Regions from separate parts of the Ureibacillus sp. FSL K6-3587 genome, predicted to be linked through region 3. Evidence: riboswitches for the same ligand, from Rfam matches in the RefSeq annotation. Region 3 holds a riboswitch; each other region holds the start of a gene.
What was found. Region 3 has a riboswitch for thiamine pyrophosphate ahead of thiM (hydroxyethylthiazole kinase). Riboswitches for the same ligand answer to the same signal wherever they lie in the genome.
Positions count from the first base shown of each region.

Region 1: it holds a riboswitch for thiamine pyrophosphate, as region 3 does, so the genes downstream of both, thiC (phosphomethylpyrimidine synthase ThiC) here and thiM (hydroxyethylthiazole kinase) in region 3, are expected to answer to the same signal.
Region 2: it holds a riboswitch for thiamine pyrophosphate, as region 3 does, so the genes downstream of both, thiT (energy-coupled thiamine transporter ThiT) here and thiM (hydroxyethylthiazole kinase) in region 3, are expected to answer to the same signal.

Region 1 covers NZ_CP151969.1:2,006,862-2,010,140, forward strand. Annotated here, with positions in the region: gene NSS77_RS09935 (transposase) at 1-981, opposite strand, end outside; gene NSS77_RS09940 (hypothetical protein) at 1,102-1,227, shown strand; gene NSS77_RS09945 (hypothetical protein) at 1,211-1,336, shown strand; TPP riboswitch at 1,374-1,488, shown strand; gene thiC (phosphomethylpyrimidine synthase ThiC) at 1,640-3,279, shown strand, end outside.
Region 2 covers NZ_CP151969.1:2,949,295-2,952,573, reverse strand. Annotated here, with positions in the region: gene NSS77_RS14555 (transcriptional regulator) at 46-207, opposite strand; gene NSS77_RS14550 (GatB/YqeY domain-containing protein) at 337-762, opposite strand; TPP riboswitch at 1,060-1,166, shown strand; partial or broken gene thiT (energy-coupled thiamine transporter ThiT) at 1,247-1,796, shown strand; partial or broken gene NSS77_RS14540 (PTS sugar transporter subunit IIC) at 2,387-3,279, shown strand, end outside.
Region 3 covers NZ_CP151969.1:3,049,510-3,052,788, reverse strand. Annotated here, with positions in the region: gene NSS77_RS15015 (reverse transcriptase-like protein) at 31-684, shown strand; TPP riboswitch at 782-883, shown strand; TPP riboswitch at 949-1,050, shown strand; gene thiM (hydroxyethylthiazole kinase) at 1,135-1,884, shown strand; gene thiD (bifunctional hydroxymethylpyrimidine kinase/phosphomethylpyrimidine kinase) at 1,884-2,699, shown strand; gene thiE (thiamine phosphate synthase) at 2,692-3,279, shown strand, end outside.

The DNA of each region.
Region 1 (3,279 bases), 1.0 Mb from region 3:
CCGGCGAAGATCCTTATTCACGTTAATTTTTACTACCATTCCATAGTTGGAGGATGAACAGGCTGCCATTCCTAATGGGCAATCCACTTTTCCGGTTGCGTGTGGACATCTGAATTTGAGCTGATCCTTATTGGCGCCCCAATAAGTCATTTCGTACCCCATCGAACAGCGTGGGGTTCCATTGGAGGCAATTCCTTCGGGAGGCTCCTTTTCATTACGCAAATTGAGTGGAATAATAGCTTGAGCCCCGATGTTCTTGGCGGATTCGTAGTTTTTTAGCTGGTCGTACCCACCATCCATTATCAGGAAATCAATTTTAGAGTTTGTACAACTCTTTACTTGTTCAATTAATTGTGGTGCGACATCCCCATCGTTGATATGAGCAGGGGTTACTTCAATCGCCATTGGTAATTCACTTTTGGTGTCAACGGAAAGATGCATCTTATAGCCAAACCAAGTAATTTTATTACCGAAGGAATCAAACTTTGCCCCCCAATTGGCGTTGCCTGTTTGTTCACTTCGCTTCTTAGGCTGCTTCTTTTCATAAGCATCAATGGCGGCACTGTCGATAGCCTGATGTTTTCCATCAATTACTCCTTCCTCTTGAGCTAACTGGACGAGATCTTGAAAGATTCTTTTCACAAGTCCAGTTTTGGTTAGTGAAGAAAATACTCGGCTAAGAGTAGAGATGGATGGTGCAGGCCTGCTAATATCTAAACCACATTGGTAACGAAAACGCAGGTCATTTTTTAATCGATTGTGAAGAGAAGTAAAAGTATCAATACCTTCTAATGGGGCAGCGATAAGAGCCCTTAATATCCCTTCTTTGGAATGTCCTTCAGCCCCTTGGGGTGAAGAACTTTTCAATTGTTTAGCATAAGGACGCAAATCTAGAGCACTAAAAAAGATCGGTAATTTCTCTTTTGACTCTAAAATTTGCAATTCTTCAAAGGAAAATAGACTTTCTTGTAGAATATACAAAGTGACTTCCTCCTTATGGATTTTTGTGGTTTGGTCACTTCAAAATTCTACAAATAAGGGGTGAAGTCCTTTTTTATGCTTTAGAAAACCTTATGGCTCTTGGGTTGAAAAATGTGCAAAATGCTCAAAAAACAAAAGGCCAACCAGCAAAAAAAGAAAATTTCTTCGACGGTTCGAGTGGATGTAGAGCGGTTGGAATATTTAATGAATCTTGTAGGGGAATTGGTGATTGACCAAACAAGCTGATGGAGGAAATTGCTTCATCGGCATCATCGTTAAGCAAAATGGCAGAAAATATGCAAACAATGTTAAACCGGTTTACCGTATAAGGAAGCGTATTTACATTGCTTTATAAGTATGTTAATATTAAGAAAAATTAAATAAGTTTGTCGCTTATCTACTAGGGGAGTCCAATAGCTTGGACTGAGAAAAGAACGCGCTTAAGTTCTTTGACCCTTTGAACCTGATCTGGGTTATACCAGCGTAGGGAAGTAGATAGCGGGAGTGTATGTGTTTGTTGCGTACGTTTCGCTATTTGCGTTCCATCGGGTTCTCTTAGAGAACCCGATTTTTATTTCCGCATATATTCTCCTATCTCTGCCCCGCGTTTTGGTGTAACTTCAGATCCTAAATCATTATTTTAAGGGAGAGGAGTTACATGCAAAACATCAAATCTTTCATGCAATTTCCTGCGAGTAAAAAGGTATATGTCGAAGGTTCAAGATCGGATATTCGTGTACCGATGAGAGGAATTACGTTAAGTCCAACAAAGACAGAAACAGGAATCATTGAAAATGAACCTGTTCGTGTTTATGACACAAGCGGTCCTTACACCGATCCTGATTTTCAGCCGGACATTCAAAAAGGATTGCCTCCGCTAAGAAAACGCTGGATTTTAGAAAGAGGCGACGTTGAAGAATACGAGGGGCGTCCAGTGAAACCGGAAGATAACGGATTCCGTAATGAGAAGCAATCAGAGATTACTCTGCCTTTCGAGAGAAAACCACTGCGCGCAAAAAAAGGAAAAACTGTAACACAAATGCATTATGCAAAACGAGGGATTATTACGCCGGAGATGGAATTTGTTGCGATTCGCGAAAATATAGATCCGGAAATCGTACGTCAAGAAGTTGCCGAAGGAAGAGCGATTATTCCTTCGAATATTAACCATCCGGAAAGTGAACCGATGATTATTGGGAGTCGTTTTCATGTAAAAATTAACGCGAATATTGGTAATTCCGTAGTCACATCATCCATTGAAGAAGAAGTCGAAAAAATGCTTTGGGCGGTGCGCTGGGGAGCAGACACGATTATGGACTTATCGACGGGAAAACACATTCATGCGACACGAGAATATATTATTCGCAATTCCCCTGTGCCTGTCGGGACAGTTCCGATTTATCAAGCGCTTGAAAAAGTAAACGGCGTCGTTGAAGACTTAACGTGGGAAATTTACCGTGATACGCTCATCGAACAAGCGGAACAAGGGGTGGACTATTTTACGATTCACGCGGGGGTGCTGCTTCGTTACATACCGATGACGGTAAACCGAACGACTGGCATTGTTTCACGCGGCGGCTCGATTATGGCGCAATGGTGTTTAGCCCACCATGAAGAAAACTTCTTATACACGCATTTTGAAGAGATATGCGAGATTTTGAAAACGTACGATATTGCAGTATCGCTTGGAGACGGGCTGCGTCCAGGCTCGATTGCCGATGCGAATGACGAAGCACAGTTTGCTGAATTGGAGACGCTTGGAGAATTAACGGAAATCGCTTGGAAGCATGATGTGCAAGTGATGATCGAAGGGCCAGGGCATGTGCCGATGCATAAAATTAAAGAAAATGTCGATAAGCAAATCGAAATTTGTAAAGGTGCGCCGTTTTACACATTAGGACCGCTTACGACCGATATCGCGCCGGGATATGACCACATTACATCCGCGATTGGAGCGGCGATCATTGGCGCGTACGGAACGGCGATGCTTTGTTACGTGACGCCAAAAGAGCATTTAGGGCTGCCGAATAAAGATGATGTGCGTGAAGGAGTGATCGCTTATAAAATCGCAGCACACGCGGCCGATTTAGCAAAAGGGCACCCGGGAGCTCAACGGCGGGATGACGCGTTATCAAAAGCGCGCTTTGAGTTTCGTTGGAACGATCAGTTCAACCTTTCGCTTGATCCAGATCGAGCTCGGGAATATCATGATGAAACATTGCCGGCGGAAGGGGCGAAAGTCGCGCATTTTTGTTCAATGTGCGGGCCGAAGTTTTGCTCGATGAAAATTTCACATGA
Region 2 (3,279 bases), 100 kb from region 3:
CTTTTCTGCGATCTGTAATGGTTATAGAATATATTCGCGATTTTCTTATGCATTTGCTTGTTCTTTCGTTTTTCGTGCATGTTCGTTGAATTGATCCAATTGTTCTTGGGATAGATGCTCAACGAAAATTGAAAAATTGATTGGTTCCAGACCGAATTGTTCACATTTGGAAACGTAATATTCATAGCCTTCTTGATAAGTAGTCATAAAAAACACTCCTTTTTGATTTGTACTATAACAGTTGTTGTTTGATGATTCTAATATAGTACAGTTTTATTTTGCTGTCAACAAAAAGTTGAAAGACTTGTCTAAATTTTTAAACAAGTCTTTTTAATCTTAAATGAGGCTTTTTACCACTTTCGCGATCGTTGCTCCATCGGCTTTTCCTGCAAGGAGCGGTTTTGCGATTTTCATCGCCTCCCCCATATTCATTCCTTTTGAAATGCCTGCTTCTGTTAAAACATTGGCAATTTCCTCTTCAGATAATTGTTTTGGCAAGAAACTTTGCAAAATTTCCAGTTTGCGGTTTTCCTTTTCGATTAAATCTTCCCGGCCTGCTTGCTTTGCTCCTTCAAGGGCTTGATGGGTCTGTTTCACTTCACGATTGACAACCGCAATTTCTTCTTCATGGGAAAGTTCGGAACCTTTTTCTTTTTCCGCTTGATCCAAGGCGGATTTTAATAATGTAAGAACTCCTTTTGCAACGGCATCCTTTTCTTTCATCGCCTGTTTCAGTTGTTCGAAAACGGCTTGTTTCATCATATGATCATTATTCTCCTTTCATGGGATTTTATGAATATTATTATAATAAATTTTCTTTTCGCCATGAATGAAAAAGTGCTTTTTAATCCAGGATTCAAAACTGCAACAAACAAGGATGGATAATAGAATGCGGCAGGAAAATCGTCGAACGCCGCCTGCATTTCTCTGGTTTAAACAGATCTGTTTTTATTTGATTACCAAAAGCGAATTTTCCATTTTTAAATATAAAACTTCCTATCCCCTGTACAAATACGATCTTTCAAGCTATACTTAGAGCGACAAAATTAAAATCATGATTGAAACCACAGGGGGAGCTTTGTGCTGAGAGTGAACAACTTTTCGTTGTTCTGACCCTTCGAACCTGTAAGATAATGCTTGCGCAGGGATTGTGGGATTTTGGATATATGTTGAATGGTGGACGAGGAGTTCTCCATACATATTCTCCCCCTTGAGGTTTCCATTTTGTGGAGGGGAGAATTTTTTTATGAAAAAAATTAAATTGCAGGCTCTCATTGAAGCGGCGTTTTTTGCGGCATTCGCTTTAATTTTGGATTTGTTGCCATCGATCCAATTGGGGCCCTGGATGTCGGTTTCCTGTGCCATGTTGCCTGTCTTCATTTTAGCTTTCCGTTGGGGATTCACTGTCAGCGTGATTTCCGGGTTTATTTGGGGGTTGTTGCAAGTGGCCACGGGGGATGCCTATATATTTTGCCGGATTATTGTATAAACAGATACAAATCGCCTTTTTTGCAGAGAAGAAGAAAGCAAAAGGATTGATTTTGGCTGTATTGGCCGTCTTCCTGGGAAGTATCGCCCGGTATTTTTGGCATTTTCTTGCGGGTGTCGTTTTCTGGGCGGAATATGCGCCGGAAGGAATGTCCCCAGTGATCTATTCGTTGGTCGTAAATGGTGCAACGATGATTGGCGCGGCCATTTTCTGCTCGATTTTGATCGTACTTCTCCTTTCAGCCGCACCCCGGTTGATTCAGCGAAAAGGATTTGACATTGAAACGAATAAAACAACCACATCCTAATAGGATGTTTCATTTTGCGATCGGGCTGTCTGAAAAACGGGTTAACCGCTTTTTCGGACGAGGCTGGGACATAACTAATAAAGTGAACGAGCTGCAAAAAGATTTTTTGTAATAAATTGATTGGAGTGACGGGGCGAGTGCTCCTGTCGCGCACGCTTAGTCGCAAAGCAAAAGCTTTCCTGCGACGAGCCCTCTCGAGACCCCGCAGGAGCGAAGGATTGAGCTCCGAGGAGGCTCGAGTCGGGCCCGCGGAAAGCGTCCCCGGAACGGAAATCAATTTTCTTCAATTATCAAAAAAACACCATTTTCTCCCGGGAGAAAATGGTGTTTTTTATCTTTTGTCCCAACCTCTCTTTCACTAAAATATTTTGATAAAAAATAATAAATAGATGCCTTTTTTTCTCTCCCAAACCTAATTTCACTCGATTAAACCTATAAACAAAGGATGTTTAAACTTCAAAAATTTATCTTTAATATGAATTATCAAAATATTTATAGTTGATAAAATATTATTTTTATATATAATTTACTATATTAATATACAATATTTCCACTATTAAAACAGTTCTAACAGAAAGGGTTTTGCAACGATGAAAGATTTCTTCAGTAAATTATTAACGGGAATGAGTTTAGGGATTGTGGTTTGTTTGATCCCTAATGCTCTTGTCGGAGAAATATTAAAATTGATTATTCCACATGCAGGGCCCCTTGAAACGTTCTTGACCGCCGTTTTGAACGCCTCTGTACTTGTGATGAGCTTACTGCCGGTGATTATGGGGGTTCTGATTGGAATCCAATTCAAACTGAATCCGGTTCAAATGTGTTCCATCGGACTTGCAGCTTTTATCGGCAGCGGTGTAACGACAATGGATGAAAATGGGGTCATTACGATGGCGGGGATTGGAACGGTCATCAATATCGGGATTACGGCAGCCCTTGCCACATTATTCGTAAAATTCTTAGATGTGAAATTGAAGGATTGGACATTGTTATTGATGCCGGCCCTTACCATTTTCATTCCCGGTTTAATCGGTTTGGCCATTTTGCCTTACGTCCGTGATGCAAGTTTGGCCATCGGGGAAGGCATTATCTACTTAACAAATTTACAACCTGTGTTCATGGGTATGTTAATCGCAATGGTGTTCTCCATTCTGATTCTCTCACCGATTTCAACGATCGGTGTTGCTACCGCCATTATGATTTCAGGGTCGCAGCGGGAGCGGCAAACCTCGGTGTGGCGGCTTCAGGTGTCGGCATGTGCATTGCCGCCTATAAAGCGAATAATTTAAGGACTGCCATCGCCCATCTTGCATCAGCCAAAATTCAAATGCACAATTTCTTCATGAAGCCGCGCATTGCCTATCCAATGATCATTACAGCCGCGATTCTCGGTGTTTTATCAGGGGTTCTTCAAATTGTGGGAACACCGTACAGCGCGGGATTTGGTCTCGCTGGATTCGTGGGACCATTGAAATATTTGGAT
Region 3 (3,279 bases):
GTAGAAAATAGGGAAAAGGGAGGGGTCTTTTTGAAAATCACAATCGAATGGACGTATCACCACAAGGGTGTGGAAACGGTTTTTCGTTCGGAAGAAATGCCTCCAGCGCACGCACTTTCCGTCGCGGAAGAGCTGATGAAAACCGGAAGAACAAAAAACATTCTTTTTTTGGATGAACATGATTCGACTTGGACATTGAAAGAAATAAAAAAATATATAAAAGAGATGGAAACGGAACCTTCGAATGTGACGGTTTATTTTGATGGCGGATTTAATCTTGAAAGCCGCATATCCGGGTTGGGTTGTGTCATTTATTTTGAGCAAAACGGAAAGAAATATCGGTTGCGGAAAAATTTGACTTTGGATGGTCTTTCTTCCAATAATGAAGCGGAATACGCAGCGCTTCATTTTTCTGTCCAAGAATTGGAGTCTCTTGGCGTCCATCACCAAACGGTCCGATTTATCGGCGATTCGCAAGTGGTGATCAATCAAATGAGCGGTGAATGGCCGGTTTATGAAAAAGAGTTGATGAATTGGGCGGATCGAATTGATGAATATTTGAACCGGCTTGGCATCAAACCCGAATTTGAACCGGTTTCCCGAAAAGAAAATGAAGAAGCGGACCGGTTGGCAAACCAAGCTTTGGATGATATCGAAATAGACGGGAAAATCGAACTGCAATGAATAAATGAATCGAAATAACCAAGTTTGTTAGTTTTATAAAATCATGTAAAATTGAAAAATCCATATGGTATAATGTAGGAAACAACTGAATTATTATGTTTTTTTGCAGGGGTGGCCGAGTGCCTGAGAAGGTGAAAACACCTAACCCTTTGAACCGGATGCAGCCAGTACTGCCGTAGGGAGCAATCCATGAATTCATAGATGGATATTGTGAATTTTTTGCTCTCCAATTACTGGAGAGCTTTTTAATTACATAGGGAATTTTGGAAATTGCAGGGGTGGCCGAGTGCCTGAGAAGGTGAAAACACCTAACCCTTTGAACCTGATGCAGTTAGCACTGCCGTAGGGAGCAATTGAAGATACTTGCAGTCTTTTCAATGCTCTTTTGCGCCGTGCAAAAGAGCATTTTTAAGTTTCAAAAGATTAATCCGGATTGAAAGGAGAAAACAAATGAGCTTATACAAAATCAGACAAAAGAATCCATTGATCCATTGCATTACCAATACCGTGGTGACAAATTTTACAGCAAACGGCTTGCTTGCCATTGGCGTTTCACCTGTCATGTCGGATGAGCCATTGGATGTTGAAGATATGACATCGATTGCCGATGCATTGTTAATCAATATTGGCACATTGAATAAAAATTCAGTGGAAGCCATGTTTTTAGCCGGAAAAAAAGCGAATGAATTGAATATTCCGGTTGTATTGGATCCGGTGGGGGCAGGTGCCACGAAATATCGTAAAGAGGTGTCTGAAAATCTGTTGAGAGAAATCAAGTTTGATTTAATCCGTTGCAATGCCGGTGAATTGGCTGCAATCGCCGGAATCGATTGGCAGGCAAAAGGTGTGGACAGCGGAGAAGGGGAGATGGATATTGTCCTTGTGGCAAAGGATACGGCCAAGAAATTTGGAACAATGGTTGCGGTTTCAGGAAAAGAAGATGTAGTAACGGATGGGGAATGGATTCTTTTTGTCAGCGGCGGCCATGAGTGGATGACGCAGGTGACGGGGACGGGCTGTTTATTGAGCGCCATTTGCGCGGGAGCATTATGTTTGGAAGGGGACAGACTCGAAAATATCCGGAACGTGTTGGCCGATTATAAAAAAGTGGCCGAATTTGCTTCGAAAGAAAAATACCTTGGTTCATTCCAAGTGGAAATCATAAACGGTCTACATCAAATTTCAAGAGGTGAATTATAATGAATATCGTTATGACGATTGCAGGCTCGGACAGCGGTGGAGGCGCCGGCATTCAGGCGGATTTGAAAACATTCCAGGAGCTGAAGGTTTTTGGCACATCCGTCATTACGGCATTGACGGCCCAAAATACGTTGGGTGTGGAAGGGATTTATCCAACAACTCCTGATTTTGTCGAACTTCAAATGAAGGCGGTTTTCGAAGATTTTGATGTAAAAGCCTTGAAAACGGGAATGTTGTTTTCTGCGGATATTATTCAAAGAATCGCGAAAAGCTTGAGGGATCAAGAAGTTCAAATCGTTGTCGATCCGGTTATGATTGCGAAGGGCGGACAAGCGTTGCTGCAAGAAGATGCCGTGCGGGCCATGAAAAAGGAATTGCTGCCGATTGCGAACATTGTCACCCCAAACATCCCGGAAGCGGAAACCATCACCGGCATGAACATTCAAACTGCGGAAGAGATCCGGGAAGCGGCGGAGAAGATTTTGCAGCTTGGAGTTGATTGCGTCGTCATGAAAGGGGGGCATTTGGACGGGCCATCCGCAGTTGATACGGTGTTTTTCAAAGACGGGTCTTCATTCAAAATGAGATCAAAAAGAATCAATACGAAACATACCCATGGGACAGGATGCACTTTTTCTGCAGCCATTACCGCCCATTTGGGAAGAGGGCTGTCTTTGAAGGAAGCCATTATTGAAGCGAAAAAATTTGTCCAAGGGGCAATCGAAAATCCGCTCAATATCGGCCATGGCCATGGACCGACGAATCACTTTGCCCATCGGTTGGGATATGAAGCGGAGGTGGAAATCATTGAATAGAAAAGAGTTGGCGGTTTATTTCATTATGGGAACGGAAAATTGCAAGAGCGAACATCCCCTTGAAGTATTGAAAGATGCATTGCAAGCGGGAATTACTTTTTTTCAACTGAGGGAAAAAGGGAAACAACCGTTAACCGGTGGGGAGCTTGAACAATTTGCCAGGGAATGCCAATCCTTATGCAAACAGTATCAGGTGCCTTTTATCATTAACGATGATGTGGAACTTGCGTTAAAAATTGATGCCGATGGTGTTCATGTGGGACAAGACGATACACCGATCCAAGAAATTCGGGAAAAGTTTCAAAATAAAATTATCGGTGTTTCCGTCCATAATGAAGAAGAATTGGTGAAAGCCGTCCAAAGCGGCGCCGATTATGTGGGCATCGGTCCAATCTATGAAACGAAATCAAAGCCGGATGCAAAAAAGCCTGCGGGAGTGGCTTTTTTAAGGAAGGCTCGTGAAATGTATCCGAATTTCCCCATTGTGGCAATTGGCGGCATCACACCAGCGAACGCACAAAAAGTGAAAGAAGCCGGAGCGGATGGGGTGGCGGTGATTTCCGCCATTTGCGAAAGCGAT